Regions from separate parts of the Bradyrhizobium sp. ORS 86 genome, predicted to be linked through region 2. Evidence: predicted binding sites of a transcription regulator. Region 2 holds the regulator's gene; each other region holds the start of a gene.
The links. Region 2 encodes LexA, which represses DNA repair genes until DNA is damaged. Its sites were predicted from a motif close to TGTTCNNNNTGTGTTCNG; they were not measured.

Region 1 (6,537 bases), 1.3 Mb from region 2:
CGGCGTGCGACCACTCTATGACGATAATTCCGCGAATCCCTCCGCGGTGACGCGAGACTACGTTTTCGAAGTTCATGGAACGACGGAGCAGCCGCCGCTGCTCGCGATCTTCGGCGGCAAGATCACGACCTATCGCCGGCTCGCCGAGCACGCACTCGGTCGATTGCAGCCCTGGTTTCCCTTGATGTCATCGGCGTGGACGGCGCGAAAGCCGCTGCCGGGCGGCGATATCGGCAGCACCTTCGAGGGCTTTGCGACCGACCTGGCACGCGCCTACGCCGATTTGCCTCAACAGGTCGTCCACCACTATGCGCGCCTGTACGGTACGCGCGCACGCGATCTTCTCGGATCGGCACGCAGTGTTGCCGATCTCGGTCGTCATTTCGGTGGCAATTTCTATGAGCGCGAAGCTGTCTATCTCCGCGAGACGGAGTGGGCGACAAGGGCCGCAGACTTCCTCGAGCGACGCACCAAGCACGGCCTGCACCTGACGCGCGCGCAACGCGATAGCTTCGAAAGCTACTTGTGAACAGAGGCCGTTCGAGGAAGCTCAGGCATAGCGGCAGGGGCGAGGCAATCGTCCCTGCCATGCGCAGTTATCGTCACTGCGTCTTGGTGATGTAGGGGCAGCCGCCTTCGTTGAGCGGACGGAAGGCCTGGTCGCCGGGGATGGTCGCGAGATACTCGTAGAGATCCCACTTGCTCTTGGACTCCTCCGGCTTCTTGATGCGCATCAGATACATGTCGTGCACCATCCGGCCGTCATTGCGTACGACGCCGCCCTGAGCGAAGAAATCATTGACCGGCGTCCTGCGCATTTGCGCAATCACCGTTTCCGGGTCGACCGAGTTGGTGGCAGCCACAGCCTTGAAATAGTGCCGCAGCGCGGAATTCACGCCGGCCTGGTATGCCGTCGGCATCGCGCCGTGCCGCTTGAAGAACTCCTGCGAGAATGCGCGCGTCTCCGGCGTGCGGTCCCAATAGAAGGAGTCCGTGAACAGGAGGTCATGCGCATGCTGCAGGCCGAGTGCCGGCACGTCGGTGAGCGTCACCTGCAGCGCGACGACCTGCATGCTCTCGCGGATATTGAACTCATCGCCCTGGGCGACCGCGTTGCGGAAGTCGGAGCCGGCATTGGCGAGCGCCAGGATCTTGGCCCCGGACGATTGCGCCTGCAGCAGGAATGACGAGAAATCCGCGGTGTCGAAGGGATGCCGGACCGCGCCCAGCACCTTGCCGCCGGCAGCCGTCACCGCCTTGCTCGCGTCGCGCTCCAGCGCCTGGCCGAACGCATAATCCGCGGTGAGGAAAAACCACGGTGTGCCGCCGCGCGCGACCACGGCTTTGGCGGTGGCGTTCGAGGAGGCATAGGTGTCGTAGGTCCATTGCACGCTTGTTGGCGAGCACTGCTTGCCGGTGAGTTCCGACGAGCCGGAGCCTGAGATCAGGAACAGCTTCTTGCGCTCGCGGGTCACGGTCTGGATGGCGAGTGCCACGGCTGAATTCACACCCTCGGCGATCACGTCGACGCCCTTGGTATCGATCCAGTTGCGGACGATTCCGGCCGCCACATCGGGCTTGTTCTGGTGATCGGCCGAGATGATCTCGATCCGGCGTCCCGCGACCGTGCCGCCGATTTCCTCGGCCGCCATTTGCGCCGCGATCACCGAGCCGGTGCCGTTGCCATCGGAATACTGCCCGCTCATGTCGGTGATGATGCCGACGCGCAATACGCCGTCGTCGGCGCGAGCGGTACTTGCCGCGAACAACAGAGAAGTGCCGAGCGCAATCAGCAATGAAAATGGCGAAGCTTTGGTCCAGATCATTTCCGTTCTCGAGTGGAGGATATCGGGGCGTCTACTGCAGGAGTTACTTGCCCACCACAACCTCTTCCCGAGCATGGCGCTCTGCGCCAACGCGACGCTTCGACAACTCAGCTCAAGCAACAAAATCGATCAGATGCCGCCTGAAGGAAAATGCGCGCTTATGCGAGGCCTAATCCCGCGCACGCCCTGTGCTTCGTCCGCGCGCGTAACCCTTCGACGTCGCCGCGCAGATGTCTTCCAGTTCAGCTTCGAGAAGTCCCTTGGCGACGATCAGCGCGCGGACCGCGGCACGCGGGTCGCCGTCGCACGCCGCGATCACTTGATCGGCCGCCCGATCCAACGGATCGCGCCTTTGCAGCGTCTTTGAAACGGCTGGCATATCGAAGATTCCCGATTGACCGGCCTTGATGATGTTCCTATTTTGTTCTCATGTCAATCGCTGCCCTGCGATAGCGGCATCAAGTTTTGGTCAGCACAGGTGAACGGTTGGGATGGCAACAGCAGGCACCATCCTCCACGCGGACCTGGATGCATTTTATGCGTCGGTTGAGCAACTGCTGGATCCATCCTTGCGTGGCCAGCCTATTGCCGTCGGTGCCGGAGTGGTGCTTGCCGCTTCGTACGAAGCGAGGGCATTCGGAATCCGTGGCGGCATGTCGGGACGCCAGGCGCGCGAGTTGTGTCCGCAGCTCATCTTTGTCGGCGGCCACTTCAAGGACTATCAGCGGCTGGGTGACGCCGCCATCGGGGTGCTCGGCGATTTCACGCCGCTCGTGGAACGGATCTCGATCGATGAGGCCTTTGCCGACGTTGCCGGCTGCACCCATCTGTTCGGCACGCCCGCCGAAATCGCGGCGGCGATCCGCCGGCGCGTGCGCACCGAGCTTGGCCTGCCGATTTCGGTGGGTGTCGCACGCACCAAGCACCTCGCCAAGATCGCCTCGCAGGTTGCCAAGCCTGACGGGCTCGTGGTGGTCGATCCCGCCCGTGAGCTGGAATTCCTGCACCAACTGCCGGTCGAATTGATGTGGGGCGTGGGCCCGGTCACCAAGGCTCGGCTGGCGGCAATCGGCGTGTCGACGATTGGGCAGCTTGCCAAATTGCCCGGCTGGTCGCTCGAGCGGTTGCTCGGACCGGCGGCGGGGCAGAAACTCTCGGAGCTGGCCTGGAATCGTGATCCTCGGCAACTGAAGCCTCACCGTCGGGCCCGATCGGCTGGGGCGCAGTCGGCGATCGGCAGGAAACCCGCCGCTGAGCGCGTCATCCGCCCGACCCTGCTTCACCTCGCAGATCGCGTCGCCACTCGGCTCCGCGCAAAGTCCAGGCCCGGCCGAACGATCACGGTGCGCGTGCGTTTCGCCGACTTGAGCTCGGTGACGCGCTCGACCACGCTCGATGTGCCGATCTCGGCCACCATGATCCTCGCCGAGCTTGCCGAGGAATTGGTGCGTACGATCCTGGCCGATCACCCGGATGAGAAGATCATCTCGTTGCTGGCGATCTCCGTCTCGCATCTCGAGGAGCACTGGGATCTCGAACTCGAGCTCCCGTTCGGGCTTGACGATCAGGCGCGTCGCCCCGGCAGCAAGCTCGGCTTGGCGCGTTGGGCGGCAGACTGCGCCATCGACAAGATCCGCGATCGCTTCGGATGGGATGCGATCGGATACGGCTCGGTGGCACTTGGCTTCTCTCGTTCGGTGCCTGACGCGTTCCGCAAGCTGGCCGAGAAGGATCTGTAGCCAGTGACGGTATCTCGATCGTCGGTCTGGGTGCAGGGCAAGCCAGCCGGGAGTGTCAGCTATCTCCGTTCCCCAATACCAATGGATCGGGCAAACCCGCTCAGATCCTAGACATCCACTCATTCGACCGGGTGGAGTTTTCGGCGCGCACGGGCTACTGGTGGCGGGCTTCCTGGCCTGCGACAGGGGCTTTGAGAACGGCCGAAGACTATGGGATTCCTCGATATTTTGCGGTCAAGGCGCAGCCCCGGCGGGCACCAGGGCGATGCGGGCGAGCCTCGCCGTGCGGCGCCGTCTGTTGGGGTCGTGTTCGATCAGGTTTGCCTCAGTCGGGGAGGCAACCGGATTTTCGATGGCCTGTCGCTCGAGCTGCGTGAGCGGCGAATTGGGTTGGTCGGCGACAATGGCTCGGGCAAGAGCACGTTGTTGCGCCTCGCCAACGGCCTGCTGTCGCCCGAACGCGGCGAGGTGATTGTCAACGGACATCGCACGACGCGGGCGGGCAGGGAACCGCACGCCGATGTCGGATTCGTGTTCCAGAATCCTGACCATCAAATCATCTTTCCGACCGTCGGCGAGGAAGTCGCTTTCGGCCTGATCGAAAGTGGCCGGACCGCGGCTCAGGCCAAGCAGGCGGCGAGCGATCTGCTGGCCGATCACGGCTGCGCCGAGTGGATCGATCGCGCGATCCACGACCTGTCGGAGGGACAGAAGCAACTCGTCTGCATCCTGGCGATCCTAGCGACCGAGCCGAAGATAATGCTACTCGACGAACCATTTTCCAGCCTCGACCTGCCGACGCGGTTGTCGCTGTCGGCAAGGCTTGCGCGGTTGCCGCAGCAGATCGTGATGGCGAGCCATGACCTCGATCTGCTGCACGATTTCGATCGCGTGATCTGGCTGGAGAAGGGGCAGGTGAGGGCCGACGGCACGCCTTCGCAGGTGTTCCCGGAATACCGGGCGCATGCCGCCGCGCGGGGCGCGTTGATGCTGGAGAGCGGCGCGGCATGATGAGCGGGTATCTGTCCCGCGCGACGTGGCTGCATCGGCTTCCTGCGGGTCTCAAGCTCCTCGCGGTCGCGGGCATCAGTATCGTGCTGTTGCCGATGCAGGACTGGCGGCTGCTCGCGCTCTGCCTCGCCGTCGTGGTCGGCATCTATGCGGCGCTGGGCCGCGACGCGGTGCGGCGGCTCGGCCTGTTGAGGCCGATCGCTCCGCTGCTCGTGATCGTCGGCGGCTTGCAGGGCTTGTCGAGCCAGTGGGACGAGGGAGCGAGCGTGGTTCTGCGGCTCCTGGTCATGGTGCTTGTCGCCGATCTCGTCACGATGACGACGACAATGTCGGCATTGATGGAAGCCGTCGAGCCGCTGTTCCGGCTGCTGCGCCCGCTGGGCGTCAACTCCAGGAAGATCGCGTTGTCGGTCGCGCTGGTGCTGCGTTTCATTCCGGTGCTGCTGGCCAACTGGCACGCACGCGAGGAGGCGTGGCGGTCGAGGTCACAGCGACGCGTTCCGCTTCGCATTGTTGTCCTGTTCCTGATTGAGACACTGCGACTTGCCGACCACGTCGCCGACGCGCTGGATGCGCGCGGCTACGGCCGTGCGGGTCGCCAACCCAAAGGATCACGCTGATGGACTCGCGCGCCATTGCTCGAATCTCGCTGCTCGCTGCCATGATCGCAGTGCTCGGCCTGCTGCCGACGTTTCATCTCCCGCTGGCCGGCGGCGTGCCGATCACCGCGCAGACGCTCGGCGTGATGCTTGCGGGCATTGTGCTCGGGGCGCGTCAGGGCGCACTTGCCGTGGTGCTGCTGCTGCTCGTGGTGGCGCTTGGTGCGCCGCTTCTGGCGGGCGGGCGAGGCGGGCTCGGCGTGTTCTTCGCTCCTTCGACTGGCTTCCTGCTTGGCTGGATTCCCGGCGCTTTCGTCACCGGCGCCGTCATGCAGCGTCTCACCAAAGTGCCGGTGTTCGCCGCCGCATTCGCAGCCGCGATCGCCGGCGGAATCGTCGTCGTCTATGGCTGTGGCATCATCGGTCTCATGATCGTGGCGCATATGGGGGCATTGCAGGCGATGCTGGCCACCTCGGTGTTCCTGCCGGGTGACCTCGTCAAGGTGCTTGCCGCGGCGTTCCTGACCAAAGCCGCCGAACAGGCCTATCCGGCCGCGCTCGGGTATCGCGCGTGAGCATCACAGAGCCGCTGTCGCATCACGCCGTGCGAACGCCGGACCGCGACGCGCTGGTATTCGAGGAGCAGCGGATCTCCTGGCGAGATCTCGACCACGAGATCAATCGATTGGCGAGCGTCATTGCCGCCGCGACTCCGGAAGGCAGCGGCGTCGCGCTGCATCTGCCGACCGGTCCCGCACTTGCGCTGCTGTTTCTCGCGGTTGCGCGCGCCGGGCGCGAGGCGCAGGTGCTGGATCCCGATTGGCCGGCCGAGATGACGCGCGCGATCTTGGCGCAGCTATCCTCTGCTTTGCTGATCAGCTTCGATGCCCGGTTCGCCGGAGACCGGGCGATCGTCCTTGCCGATCCTTTGTCCTCCTTCACGCAGCTTGCGACGATCCTCGGCGCGGCGCCCGAAGCAACCCCGGTCGCCGCGCCGGATGGCCTCAAGCCCTTCTACGTCGGCTTTACCTCGGGATCGACCGGCCTTCCGAAAGGCTACCGCCGTCATCATCGATCGTGGACCGAGAGCATCCGCCACGACGCAAAGGAGTTTGGAATTGGCGCAGAGGACGTGATCCTCGCGCCCGGGACGCTCACCCACTCGCTGTTCCTTTACGCGCTCGTCCACGGGCTCAACGTCGGCGCCCGCGTCATTCTCTGCCGAAAATTCCGACCTGACACGGTCGTGCGCCTGATCGAAGCCGAGCGTGCGACTGTGCTCTATGCTGTGCCGGCGCAGCTCCAGATGATCGTCAAGGCCGCGGGCGATGCTTCGCTCGTCTCGATGCGCTGGGTCCTGTC
Region 2 (6,537 bases):
CGGAGCCGCCGGCGAGCGGCGGTCTGGCATTGCGCTACGCCGCCCTCATGCAGGGCCTGCGCGACGCGATCGATGCGCGGATCCGCACTACACTCGACGGCGACCAGCGCGCGATCGCGACCGCGCTGCTCACCGGCCGGCGCGATGCGATTACGACGCCGGTCAACGACGCGATGTTCATCTCGGGACTTGGCCACGTGCTGTCGATCTCTGGCTACCACATGGCCGTTGTCGCGGGCGTGGTGTTCTTTGCCGTGCGTGCGCTGCTCGCGCTGTTCCCGGCGTTGACGGCCGGGCATCCGATCAAGAAATGGGCGGCCGCCGCAGCGCTCGTCGCTGCCGCCTTCTATCTCATGCTGTCGGGGGCGGAGGTTGCGACCCAGCGATCATTTTTCATGACGGCGGTGGTGCTGATCGCGGTGATCGTCGACCGCCGTGCGATCACCTTTCGCACGCTGGCGGTGGCTGCGCTGATCGTGCTCGTGATCGCGCCGGAAGCGCTGGTGCATCCGAGCTTCCAGATGTCGTTTGCGGCGACCCTCGGGCTGGTGGCGCTGGTGCAGATCGGGATGCCGAGCCTGCTCGCCTCGCCCGATCATTCGGTGACGGCGCGGGTGGCGCTGTGGGGCGGGCGCGAGATCGCCATGCTGGTGCTGGCTTCGCTGGTCGCCGGGCTCGCGACCACGCCCTACGCCGCGTTTCATTTCCACCGCGTCACGCCCTACGGACTGCTCGCCAACCTCGCGGCGATGCCGGTGGTGTCGGCGGTGGTGATGCCGGCAGGTCTGCTCGGGCTCGCAGCCATGCCGTTCGGGTTCGACGGCGTGTTCTGGGCGATCATGGGCGTCGGCATCGATTGGATGATCTTGGTGACGCAATGGGTCGCCGCCCTGCCGGGCGCGGTCGGGCGGATGGCCGCGTTCGGCACCGGGCCGCTAATCGTGGCGAGCGCCGGCCTCGTCTTGCTCGGCCTCTTGCGCACGCCGCTGCGCTGGTCGGGCGCGGCCCTGCTTGCGGTGGCGCTGATCTGGGCGCTGCGGGTGCCGCAGCCGGACGTCCTGGTCTCCGCCGATGGCCGCAATGTCGCGGTTCGCGGCGGCGACGGGCGGCTGCATCTGATGCGGAGCGGCAAGGATGCCTTTTTGGTGAAGGAATGGCTGGCGGCGGATGCCGATGCGCGGACAGCCGCCGATCCCTCGCTCGAAGACGGGGTCTCCTGTGACGAGAGCGGCTGTGTGGCCCAGGGGACTGGAGGCATGCTGGTTTCGTTGGCGACGCGGCCTGAGGCGCTGGTCGACGATTGCGAGCGGGCGGCGCTGATCGTGACGGTACGTCCGGTGCCGCAGGGCTGCGCGGCCTCCGTGATCGATGCCGAGCGGCTGCGGCGCCACGGCGCCCTGATGCTGCGCCGCATCGGCGGCGGCTTTGCCGTCGATGTGGTCAGGCCCGGCGGGATCGACCGGCCGTGGTCGCCGGCGGTTCCCGGCGATACCGAGAGCGAGGCCACGCTGCGCATACCCGGCCGTGCGCCGCGTCCGGCGGTGGACGCGACCCCGGCAGAGGCTGACCTGCAAGGCGACGATTAGGGCTGATCGGGCAGAGGAGCGGTGTTCGGCAGGTCAAAGGCGCCAAGATGGTACTCGTCCGAGTCAGGGTTGGCGTCAGCCTTCCTGACCAGGGTGAACGTCGCTTCGGGAAATTGCTGCCAGATCTTCAGGTCGTCGGCCGTCACCGTCAGCCAGCCGAACCGGAACATGTACCGGCCCGGCTCCGTGACGCGTCCAGCCCTTTGCCATGTGACCTTGTCGACCACCGAGCACGTCCTTGTCCGTGACCGATGATGCGCCAAGGCGCCGTCTAACGCAAACTCCCGATGCGCCCCGGAACCCTAAGTCCGGGGCCGCTCGAAATCGCTTAAGTCACCCGCCGCCGGACAATTCATCCAGCGGCCATGATGCGCTCAACCCAAAAACAGCGACGCGAACGCAGAGGGCCGCCGCTCGACCGCCTTCGGCTTCTCGACGACGGGCGGGTGGAGAGCAGGTAGCTGCAGCACGGTGACGCGTTGTCCTTCGACGAGCTGGGTCACCAGCACGTGGCTGCCGTCGGGGAATTCGACCGCATCATGATGGCGATCGGGCACGTCGGGCTCGACTTCGTTGAACACGCCGACACGGAAGCCGATCGTCTTGGTCCAGATCCAGCGGCTGTCGTAGCGGACGTTCTCGACGAACGCGAGCTCGGTGCCGGGCAGCATGCAGACCGCGACAGTCGGATCGCTCTCCGAAGCAAAGCCGCGGGTTGACGTGCCGCGGAATGTCGTGGTGATCAGCGTCTCTCCGACAATGGCGGGGCGCGATGCCACGGCGTGCAGACTATAGTCACACATCGGATGGCTCCTCATTTCGAGATAGCGACCCATGCCTCTCCTGAGGCGTGGGCCTCTACCAGAGTGGACAACAGCAAACGAGGTTCTTCCCGTTTCTGGGCGATTGTACGACTGGCAGCGCGAGCCTCCGATCACAAACACGCTACACCGTCCGGATGGTATCAGGACGCGCCGGAGGGCACTCACGCCGCGCAGTCCATGAAGCAACGGCGTTGCGCGCTGCTCGTTCCCTCGCAACGGATGTGCGACTGCACATAGACACGACGCGCTGCACGCGGTCGCCCCTGGACCTGGGGTGCGGTCAGTATTTGCGATAGAGCCCGATCAGCTTGCCCTGGATTCGCACGCGGTTTGGCGGCAGGATGCGCACTTCATAGGCGGTGTTGGCCGGCTCCAGCGCGATCGATGCGCCGCGGCGACGGAAGCGCTTTAGCGTCGCTTCCTCGTCGTCGATCAGCGCCACCACAATATCGCCGGTATTGGCGGTGTCGTTGCGCTGGATCAGCGCCATATCGCCGTCGAGGATGCCGGCGTCGACCATGGAATCGCCACGCACCTCCAGCGCATAATGTTCGCCGGCGCCGAGCATGTCCGGCGGCACGCTGATGGTGTGGCTGCGCGTCTGCAGCGCCTCGATCGGCGTGCCGGCCGCGATCCGGCCCATGACGGGGACGGCGACCGGACGGTTGCCATCATCCTCGGCGACCGGCGGCGTGCTACTGCGCTTGCCGAGCGTGCCCTCGATGACGCTCGGGGTGAAGCCGCGGCGGCCGTTGCCGCCGCCGGCCGACAGCTCCGGAAGCTTGATCACCTCGATGGCGCGGGCGCGGTTCGGCAGGCGGCGGATGAAGCCGCGCTCTTCCAGCGCTGTAATGAGGCGGTGGATACCGGACTTCGAGCGCAGGTCGAGCGCATCCTTCATCTCGTCGAAGGAGGGCGGGACGCCGGCCTCTTTCAGACGTTCATTGATGAAACGCAGAAGTTCGTACTGTTTGCGCGTGAGCATCTCGAGTATTCCCCCGGTTGATAGCGTCGTTCGATTCCGAGACCTTCAGGGAGCCTGATCGGGAGCGCGAAACTTGCGGCACTCCTCAGCGCGCTCCCATTCGTGGACACCAGTACTCGAAACAAATCATGAACGGACACTATATGTTCGATATGTGTTCCGCAACCACTTAATTTCCGGTGAATGCGGCCGACTGCGCACGATCGGCGCGGCCGCAACGCCTCATTCAGGGAGTGTCAGAATCTCACACGCCTCGCCTTTGACAGCCGCGGGCGCGAACGGCGGACGGATCACAAGTGCCCGTGCCGCAGCGAGATTTCCCAGCAGCGAGCTGTCCTGCTGGCTGACGGGTGTTGCGATCAGCGTGCCGTCGTCGCGCTCTTCGAGGCGCGCACGGAGATAGTCCTCGCGCTGATCGTTGGCGGCGAGGTCACGGCCGAGCAGGGCGCTCTTGCGGACATGATGAATCACTTTTCGGCCGCTCAGGGCCCGAATCAACGGCACCAGGAACAGGAAGGCGCAGACATACGACGACACCGGGTTTCCGGGCAGGCCGATCACCCGCATCGTTCCCAACCGGCCGTGCATCATCGGCTTACCCGGCCGCATCGCGATCCGCCAGAACGCCATCTGGACTCCCTCGGCGTCCAGTGACTGCTTGACGAGATCGTGGTCGCCGACCGAGGCGCCGCCTGTGGTGATCAAGATGTCGGCGTCCGCCTCCCGTGCCCGGCGGATGCCGGCGGTGGTGGCAGCGACGGTGTCGGCGGCGATCCCGAGATCGACGGTCTCCGCGCCCTCGGCGCGGGCAAGCGCCCGCAGCGCGTAGCCGTTGGAATAGACGATCTGGCCGGGGCCGGGGCGGCAGCCCGGCATCACCAGCTCGTCGCCGGTTGCCAGCACCGCGACCTTCGGGCGGCGGCGCACGGCGAGTTCCGGATAGTTCATGGCCGCGGCGAGCGACAGCGCGCGGTCGGAGAGGCGACTGCCGGCCGCAAGCAGTACATCGCCCTCGCGGAAGTCGACGCCCGCGAGGCGGATGTGCCGTCCCTTCGCGGCGGCCTCGGTGATCGTGATGTGACCGCCGTCGGTCCTGGTATCTTCCTGGATGATGACGGCGTCGGCGCCGTCGGGGATCACGCCGCCGGTGAAGATTCGTACCGCTTCACCCACGCCAACCGTGCGCTCGAACGGACGCCCGGCTGCGACTTCGCCGATCACCTTCAGCCTCGCCGACAGGTCGGACGCATCGGCCGCGCGCACCGCATAGCCGTCCATTGCCGACATCGGCTGCGGCGGCTGCGTGCGACGCGCCGCGACATCGCGTGCCAGCGTGCGGTGATAGGCGGCATCGAGCGCGACCGTCTCTTCCGGCAGCGGCTCGGCGCCGGAGAGAATGGCTGACAGGGCATCGGCAACCGGCATCAGGGCCACGGACAGGGCTCCTCAAATCCCAAGGGCTTCATATTCCAAGTGCGGCGAGTGCCCTTGCCACGTCATCCGTCGATGTCACGTGGACGGCACGAAGGCCGCGCGCCCGCGCGCCTTCGATATTGGCGGCCGTGTCGTCGAAGAACAGGATCCGCGACGCCGGCACGCCGATCGCTTTTACCACATGATCGTAGGCCTCGGCGTCCGGTTTTCGAAGGCCGATCGCCGACGACAGGAATACGTCGCGGAAATGGCTGAGCACATCGGCATAGGCGACCGAGAAATGCGCGACATGGGCCGGGTTGGTGTTGGAGAAGGCATAGAGCGGCAGCCGCCGCGCGGCCGTCGCCAGCAGCGGCGCGATCCCCGGCATTTCGCCGGTGAAGATCGCGTTCCAGCCCTCGAGGAACTGCGCATCGGTGAGGTCGATACCGAGCGACCGGCGCAGGTTCGCAAAAAACGCGGCGTCATCGACCTTGCCGGTCTCGTGATGCTTGAAGCTGTCATCGACGACGAAGCGCCTTGCGAGATCGGCAGGCGCGCAGCCGGCGTGCTCCGCCCAGCGCGCCATCACCCTGTCGAAGTTGATATCCAGCACGACGCGGCCGATATCGAACAGCAGCACGTCGACGGAATTGGGAGAGAGTTGCGTGGTCATTGCACGACCGATGTACGAAAATTGCGGGCAGGCGGCAACGGTTTCGATCTCCGCGGGAGCGCTCGTCGCGACGGGCACATCCTCGCGAGCGATGGATTGCGCGAATGATGGCTTGCATCCTGAGGTGCCCCAACAAAAGTGTCGTCCCGGCGAAGGCCGGGATCCATGACCACCGCATTTTGCTGATGAACGGGATGGTGGCCCCAGCGTCGCACAACGATGAACAGTTGGGGTAATGGGTCCCGGCCCCCCGTGCGCAATTGCGCACTAGGCCGGGACGACGCTGGGGATAGGCCTCGCTCGATGTCTCAACCCCGTCATTGCGAGGAGCTCGCGAGAAAATTGCAAAGCAGCGTTGCGCTGGAGCGACGACTGGTCAACCGAGCCTCGGCCAAGGCGAAAGCACCCCATCTCTCCGCCGTCATCCCCCGTGCATGCGGGGGATCCAGTACGCTGCGGCCTCGCGGATCAATCACTGCTGCCTCCGGAATACTGGATCGCCCGCCTTCGCGGGCGATGACAGGCATTGAGATATGGCTTGCGTTCTCGCGACATGATCTGTCCGAGCTTTGCATCTCGTTCCGCCCTCTTCGAGCAAGAGGGCGCAGGGAAAGCCGGGTGCCGATCGCACCCATGGGCCCCGAGCAAGGGTAGAAAGCTCGGGGGTAGGACCACAGGTGTAACCGGAGCAAGCCCGGCTTTCCCTGCGCGATGGGTTACGGCTTATACGTGCTCGCCCCGGCGAGACTGGGCTTGGTTGTCACCGCTGTTGCAAGACGCAATTGCGTCTTGCAACGGGACACCTGCCACCAGGGCGTCAGGCCTGCACGACTTCGCCGTCCGCCGTATGCGCACTCGTCAGTTGCGCAAGCGGCGTCCACCGCATCTCGACCCAGCACTCGTGACGATCGCGAAGCGCCCCTCAGGCGGGTGAGACGCGTTATTCATACACTGAGTTGTTGTTCCGTAAAACCGAAATATTTTGCGCGCCAGGGCTGGACATCTTCCGCGATGCGTGAAAGCGAAAGTGAGTTGCCCGTCGGGGCGGTTTGT
Region 3 (6,537 bases), 110 kb from region 2:
GGATCACGGTCGGCGATTACCCCGAAGGGATCGAGGCGACCGCCGACGGCAAGCGGATCGTGGTCGCGAACTGGGAGAGCAACACGCTGAGCGTGATCGATGCGGTCGAGCTGAAGGTCGCGGGCACGGTCAAGGTCGGCGACGGCCCGCGCGCGTTCGGGGTGTTTCTGAGAAGGACGGAGTAGGCGTGGAGGGTGGCCGATGCGGGTAGGGCGGGTTAGCCGCAAGCATAACCCGCCGTTGCCGCGGCAGCAACGGATCGGCCGATTAGGCTTCACTAATCCGCCCTACGCTCGCACGACGACTAGATCGGGGGCAAGTTTCCTATTTCCCAATGAGGTTTGCTCGCCTCAAGCTCAAGAGCTGGGAGTACTCTATTGATCTCTTCTACGATCCGTCGAACGTTAAATTCTTGGCCCCAGAAGATCACATTTGTCGTTGTCGGGTCATAGTGCCTGAATTTCTCATTTTCGAGCAAACCATTGATGATGTCTGGAGGGCCAACTAGATGGTCGGCGATGTTGTGATTGGCGGATTTTGACCACCATCTATCCAAGCGCTCGTCGAAGTGCTCGAAGTTATTGCGCATTGTTACTTCTTTGAGTGGAGAAGCGTCGGTGATTCCAATGCTGTCTCGCAACGGCTTGCGTTGCTCCGCAAGCTTGCCACCTTGGCCCCAAAGCGCTTTAGAGATATTTGCTCCCGCGTTAAGCAAATTCTGCAAGGCGTAGAAAACCCGGTCGATGTCACGGTTTTTCAGTGCCGCATCCAACTCGCGCGCCGACGATAGGACATATTTGCATTGTCTCAATGTCTGCGTTTGAAAGACGCGCAAGAGCATAAGTTCCATTGAATTGCCCCTTCAGATAACCCTCGTCGGTCAACGCGGAACTTTATTCGTATGCCGGGCGACCAGCCTTGAAGAGTACTGTATCGCTCCGGATTAACGGCTACTCTGCCGCCTCGCTCGCGCTGCTCTTCCGCGGCTTGCTGTTCGCTTTCTTCAAGACCGGCGCCAAAAACTTGCCGGTGTAGCTGCGCGGCGCTTTCACGATGTCTTCTGGCGGGCCCCAGGCGACGATCTCGCCGCCGCCGTCGCCGCCTTCGGGGCCGAGGTCGATCACCCAGTCGGCGGTCTTGATGACCTCGAGATTGTGCTCGATCACCACGACCGTGTTGCCCTGCGCGACCAGCTCGTGCAGCACCTCGAGCAGCTTGGCGACGTCGTGGAAGTGCAGGCCGGTGGTCGGCTCGTCCAGGATATAGAGGGTACGGCCGGTGGCGCGCTTCGACAGCTCTTTTGCCAGCTTGACGCGCTGGGCCTCGCCGCCCGACAGCGTGGTGGCCTGCTGGCCGACATGAATGTAGTCGAGGCCGACGCGGTGCAGGGTCTGAAAGGTCTCGCGCACGCGCGGCACCGCCTTGAAGAACTCGGCGGCTTCCTCGACCGTCATGTCGAGCACGTCGGCGATGCTCTTGCCCTTGAACAGCACCTCCAGCGTCTCGCGGTTGTAGCGCTTGCCCTTGCAGGTGTCACAGGTGACGTAGACGTCGGGCAGGAAGTGCATCTCGATCTTGATGACGCCGTCGCCCTGGCAGGCCTCGCAGCGGCCGCCCTTGACGTTGAAGGAGAAGCGCCCGGGCTCGTAGCCGCGCGCCTTGGCTTCGGGCAGGCCCGCGAACCACTCGCGGATCGGCGTGAACGCGCCGGTGTAGGTCGCGGGGTTGGAGCGCGGGGTGCGGCCGATCGGCGACTGGTCGATGTCGATGATCTTGTCGATATGCTCGAGCCCCTCGATGCGGTCGTGCGGGGCGGCGCCCTCGCTGGCGTTGTTGAGCTTGCGGGCGATGGCGCGGTAGAGCGTGTCGATCAACAGCGTCGACTTGCCGCCGCCGGAGACGCCGGTGACGCAGGTGAACAGGCCGAGCGGAATCTCCGCCGACACGTTCTTCAGATTGTTGCCGCGGGCGTTGACGACCTTGATGGTGCGGCGATGGTTCGGCGGCCGCCGATCGGGCACGGGGACCGAGAGCTCGCCGGTCAGATACTTGCCGGTCAGCGACTTCGGATTGCGCATGATCTGGTCGGGCGTGCCTTGCGCCACGATATGGCCGCCATGCATGCCGGCGCCGGGGCCGATGTCGAGCACGTAATCGGCGAGGCGGATCGCGTCCTCGTCATGCTCGACGACCACGACCGTGTTGCCGAGATCGCGCAGCCGCTTCAGAGTGTCGAGCAGGCGGGCGTTGTCGCGCTGGTGCAGGCCGATCGACGGCTCGTCCAGCACGTAGAGCACGCCGGTCAGCCCCGAGCCGATCTGCGACGCCAGGCGGATACGCTGGCTCTCGCCGCCGGAGAGTGTGCCGGAGGAGCGCGACAGCGTCAGGTAATTCAGGCCGACGTCGAGCAGGAAGGTCAGGCGCTCGCGGATCTCCTTGAGGATGCGGGCGGCGATCTCGTTCTGCTGGGCGTTCAGCGCTTCCGGTACCGTCTCGAACCATTCGCCGGCGCGCTTGACCGACAGCTCTGATATCTCGCCGATATGCTTAGCCCCGACCTTGACGCAGAGCGCCTCCGGCTTCAGCCGGTAGCCGTTGCAACCCTCGCAGGGCACATCGGAGAAATACTTGCCGAGCTCCTCGCGCGCCCACTCGCTCTCGGTCTCGCGGTAGCGGCGGTTGATGTTGGTGACGACGCCCTCGAACGGCTTCTTGGTGTCGTAGGAGCGCACACCGTCCTCGTAAGAGAACTTGATCTCGTCGTCGCCGGAACCGTACAGCAGCGCGTTCTGAACCTTCTTCGGCAGGTCCTTCCACTTGGTGTCGAGCGTGAACTTGTAGTGCTTGCCGAGCGCGGTCAGCGTCTGGATGTAATAGGGCGAGGACGACTTCGCCCATGGCGCGATTGCGCCCTTGCGCAGGGTCAGCTCCTTGTCGGGGATGACGAGATCCTCGTCGACATGCTGCTCGACGCCGAGGCCACCGCAGGCCGGGCAGGCACCATAGGGGTTGTTGAACGAAAACAGCCTCGGCTCGATCTCGGGGATCGTGAAGCCGGAGACCGGGCAGGCGAACTTCTCCGAGAACAGGATGCGCTCGGGGCCGCTCTTGTCGTGGATCTTCGCGGTCTTCTTCCTGTCTTCGCTCGCAGCCGCTGCCGGCGCGTCGGCGTACTCGATCACGGCGAGGCCGTCGGCGAGCTTCAGCGCGGTCTCGAAGCTTTCCGCAAGGCGCTGGGCGAGGTCGGGGCGCACCACGATGCGGTCGACCACGACGTCGATGTCATGCGGAAATTTCTTGTCGAGCGCGGGCGCCTCCGCGAGCTCGTAGAAGGTGCCGTCGATCTTGACCCGCTGAAAGCCCTTCTTGAGATATTCGGCGAGCTCCTTCTTATACTCGCCCTTGCGGCCGCGCACGACCGGTGCCAGCAGATAGAGCCGCGTGCCTTCGGGCAATGCCAGGACGCGATCGACCATCTGCGAGACGATCTGGCTCTCGATCGGAAGCCCGGTGGCCGGCGAATAGGGCACGCCGACGCGGGCCCACAGCAGGCGCATGTAGTCGTAGATCTCGGTGACGGTGCCGACCGTCGAGCGCGGGTTCTTCGATGTCGTCTTCTGCTCGATCGAGATCGCCGGCGACAGGCCGTCGATCTGGTCGACGTCGGGCTTCTGCATCATCTCCAGGAACTGGCGTGCATAGGCCGACAGCGATTCGACGTAGCGGCGCTGGCCCTCGGCGTAGATGGTGTCGAACGCGAGCGAAGATTTGCCGGAACCGGACAGGCCCGTGAACACCACGAGCTTGTCGCGCGGAATCTCGACGTCGATGTTCTTCAGATTGTGTTCGCGGGCGCCGCGAATCGTGATGGCGCGCGACGAGGAGCCCGCGGTCTGTTGGCGCTTCGACTTCAGCACTTCATCCATTGCGGCGATTCCGGGCGCCTGGTGTTTGCGCCTTTTTGGGCGCGCGTCACCGGTGATGCCGGGACCTTGCGCCGATGGGTGTGTGAAGACTGGAACGTAGGAAGAACGGCGGCGGATTTCCAGTGCCGTGTTGGGTCCATCAACGGATAGTTTGCCGGATGGCAGCAGCCGTCAGCAGGACGATTCTCGCCAAGCAAAAAAGGCCGGCGTAAGGCCGGCCTTTTCATCACGACGGTGTCGTGAACGTCGATCAGTAGCGCGCGGCGACCGGCCCGCCGAAGTGATAGTTCACGCCGACCTGGACGCTGTGCAGGTTCAGATCGCCGGACGGAACACCAAAGTAGTTCTCGCTGCTGAGGCTGCGATAGAGGTACTCGCCCTTCACCGACCACTGCGGAGCAAAGAACGCCTCGATGCCCGCACCGACGGTCCAGCCGGAGTGGAAGTGGCTCTCCGAGACCGTCACGCCCAGCGCGCTGAGGCTGAGCTCGTTGTTGGCCCAGGCGTAACCGCCGGTGCCGTAGAACAGCACCTTGTCGACTGCGAAGCCGAGGCGGCCACGCACGGTGCCGAGCGAATCGATCTTGCTCTTCGCGGTGACACCCAGCGCAGACACCGAGGCGTCGACGTCAGCCCAGCCGCCATCGGCCTCGATGCCGAACACGATGTTGCTGGTCTGCCAGTTGTAGCCGATCGTGCCGCCGGCGAAGCCGCCGCTCATCTTCGGGCTGGAGTCGCCATTCTCGCTGGCATAGCCGCCGAAGCCGCCGATGTAGAAGCCGGTCCAGTTGTAGATCGCGGCGGGCGGCGGAGCCTTCACGTAGGGCGCACGCGCCGCCAAGTCCGCGGCCGAGGCCGGAGCAAACGCACTCAAAACAAGCAAGCCGGCCGACGCCAGCAAAACGGTCTTCATTTTCAAAATCCCAGTCCCATTCTTCTTGTTGTCCCTTCAATCCTTGAAGGGAACGTCACAGCAGTGTTGCGTGACGCTGGCGCGTTTCTACACGGATAACCTGGAACTTGTGTATCCAGAAAGCAACAATGCACGGCAAACGCGCGATCTGATGCCCATATCGGGCACCAGCCTGTGCTCTCCAGGCAACAAAAAGGCCGGCACGAGGCCGGCCTTTACGCTAGATTGTATCAGTTCGATCAGTAGCGCGGGACGACCGGGCCGCCGAACTTGTAGTTCAAGCGGACGGTGACGAGATCGACGTCCTGACGGATGCTATCGCTGGCGACAGTAAGACCGGTGACCGGCGAGGTGAAGTTGAGGGTACGATCCTGCATGAACAGGTGGTCGTACTCGATGCCGGCCGTCCAGTTCGGCGCGAAGCCGAATTCAAGGCCCACGCCGACGGTGCCGCCCCAGCGGGTGTCGTCGCCGCTGCTCGCAAACAGCGCGCCGGTGAGATCGTTGATGCGGTACTTGTTCGAGGTCACGGCGGCGCCGCCCTTGAGGTAGAGCAGCACGTTGTTGTTGGCATAGCCAATCTGGCCGGTGAACAGGCCAAACGCATCGATCTTCGAGGTGTTGATGAAGCCGGGGAACAGCAGGCTCGCGTTGCTGCCCTTCAGATCGGCCCAGTCGCCCTGTGCTTCAAGGCCGAACACCCAGGTGCCCGCCTGCCAGCGATAGCCGATCTGGCCGCCGGCCACGCCGCCGGTCGCATCATGGCTGCCTTCCGCGCCGATCAGGAACGGAGAGACCGAGTTCCAGCTATTGCGGCTCGAGCCCCAACCGCCGTTGGCGCCGATGTACCACCCGCTCCAGTCGTACACGGCGGCGATCATCGGCGGCGGCGCCTTGGTGTAGGGACGCGCGGCGAGGTCGGCCGCCGACGCGGAGGTGATGCCGAGAGCGGCGATGCTGACCGTTGCGATCAGGAACTTCTTCATGGGATCCCCCTTCCTGAGAATTCGGAAGCTCTAAACTTGAAGCCGAAGCTACCACGGGTTTCCCGGAAGGGCTGTCACTGCGCGGCCACAGTCGCCAACAAGTTGCATCGGTTCCATTTTTTACAACTGCTTAACACTTGAAGGGGTTCCGACCACACATCGGGAAATCCGAAATCGCAAAGTGGCCCGGTCGTCCGGGGTGTTCAGCGTGCAGGTGTTGTCTTGCATGATTGGGTGATCGGACCACGCCCGCCGCAAGCGGGATTGGAGGCGTGGCGACCGCGCGCTACCGCGGCGGAGATCGGAAGCGCTGCAGGCGGCGAGGGGTGTCGATTACGGAGTGTGTCGATTACGAAGGTGCGAAAGCGCGTCCGGGATCAGCACAGTCGCCCTCGCTTCGAGGCCGCTGATAAAGGCCCGCCTGGTTGTAGCTAGCAAATGCTTCTTTGCTGGCAAGTCTGGACGCCGCTTCCCTTGGTCCCGAAGCGGCGACGCGAGCGCCCATGCCATCCGATCGCATTTATACGCCGATTCAACCGGAAATGCCGTCTCCGAACAGCCACACTCGCGCGAAGAAGTGCTTCTCGAGCAAGCCATTGACTCGTCTGTAGTTATTACGACGCGTGATTTTGGCCGGCTATTCGCTGCTGCTCTGTCCCGAGCGATTGCCTGCCACGGCAGGTTGCACGGAACAAACCTGGAACATTTCGCT

Region 1: the regulator LexA is predicted to act here: its motif matches at 2,238-2,255, upstream of dinB (DNA polymerase IV).
Region 3: the regulator LexA is predicted to act here: its motif matches at 4,017-4,034, upstream of uvrA (excinuclease ABC subunit UvrA).

The regions. Positions count from the first base shown of each region.
Region 1 covers NZ_CP120699.1:5,027,144-5,033,680, reverse strand. The annotation lists gene P6U25_RS23480 (glycerol-3-phosphate dehydrogenase) at 1-529, shown strand, start outside; gene P6U25_RS23475 (ABC transporter substrate-binding protein) at 603-1,826, opposite strand; gene P6U25_RS23470 (hypothetical protein) at 1,996-2,205, opposite strand; gene dinB (DNA polymerase IV) at 2,318-3,565, shown strand; gene P6U25_RS23460 (energy-coupling factor ABC transporter ATP-binding protein) at 3,872-4,576, shown strand; gene P6U25_RS23455 (energy-coupling factor transporter transmembrane component T family protein) at 4,573-5,196, shown strand; gene P6U25_RS23450 (biotin transporter BioY) at 5,196-5,750, shown strand; gene P6U25_RS23445 (AMP-binding protein) at 5,747-6,537, shown strand, end outside.
Region 2 covers NZ_CP120699.1:3,761,275-3,767,811, forward strand. The annotation lists gene P6U25_RS17320 (ComEC/Rec2 family competence protein) at 1-1,586, shown strand, start outside; gene P6U25_RS17325 (hypothetical protein) at 1,583-1,813, opposite strand; gene P6U25_RS17330 (hypothetical protein) at 1,961-2,389, opposite strand; gene lexA (transcriptional repressor LexA) at 2,691-3,395, opposite strand; gene glp (gephyrin-like molybdotransferase Glp) at 3,618-4,829, opposite strand; gene P6U25_RS17345 (HAD family hydrolase) at 4,858-5,484, opposite strand.
Region 3 covers NZ_CP120699.1:3,871,384-3,877,920, forward strand. The annotation lists gene P6U25_RS17840 (cytochrome D1 domain-containing protein) at 1-185, shown strand, start outside; gene P6U25_RS17845 (hypothetical protein) at 305-850, opposite strand; gene uvrA (excinuclease ABC subunit UvrA) at 951-3,926, opposite strand; gene P6U25_RS17855 (outer membrane protein) at 4,177-4,839, opposite strand; gene P6U25_RS17860 (outer membrane protein) at 5,079-5,825, opposite strand.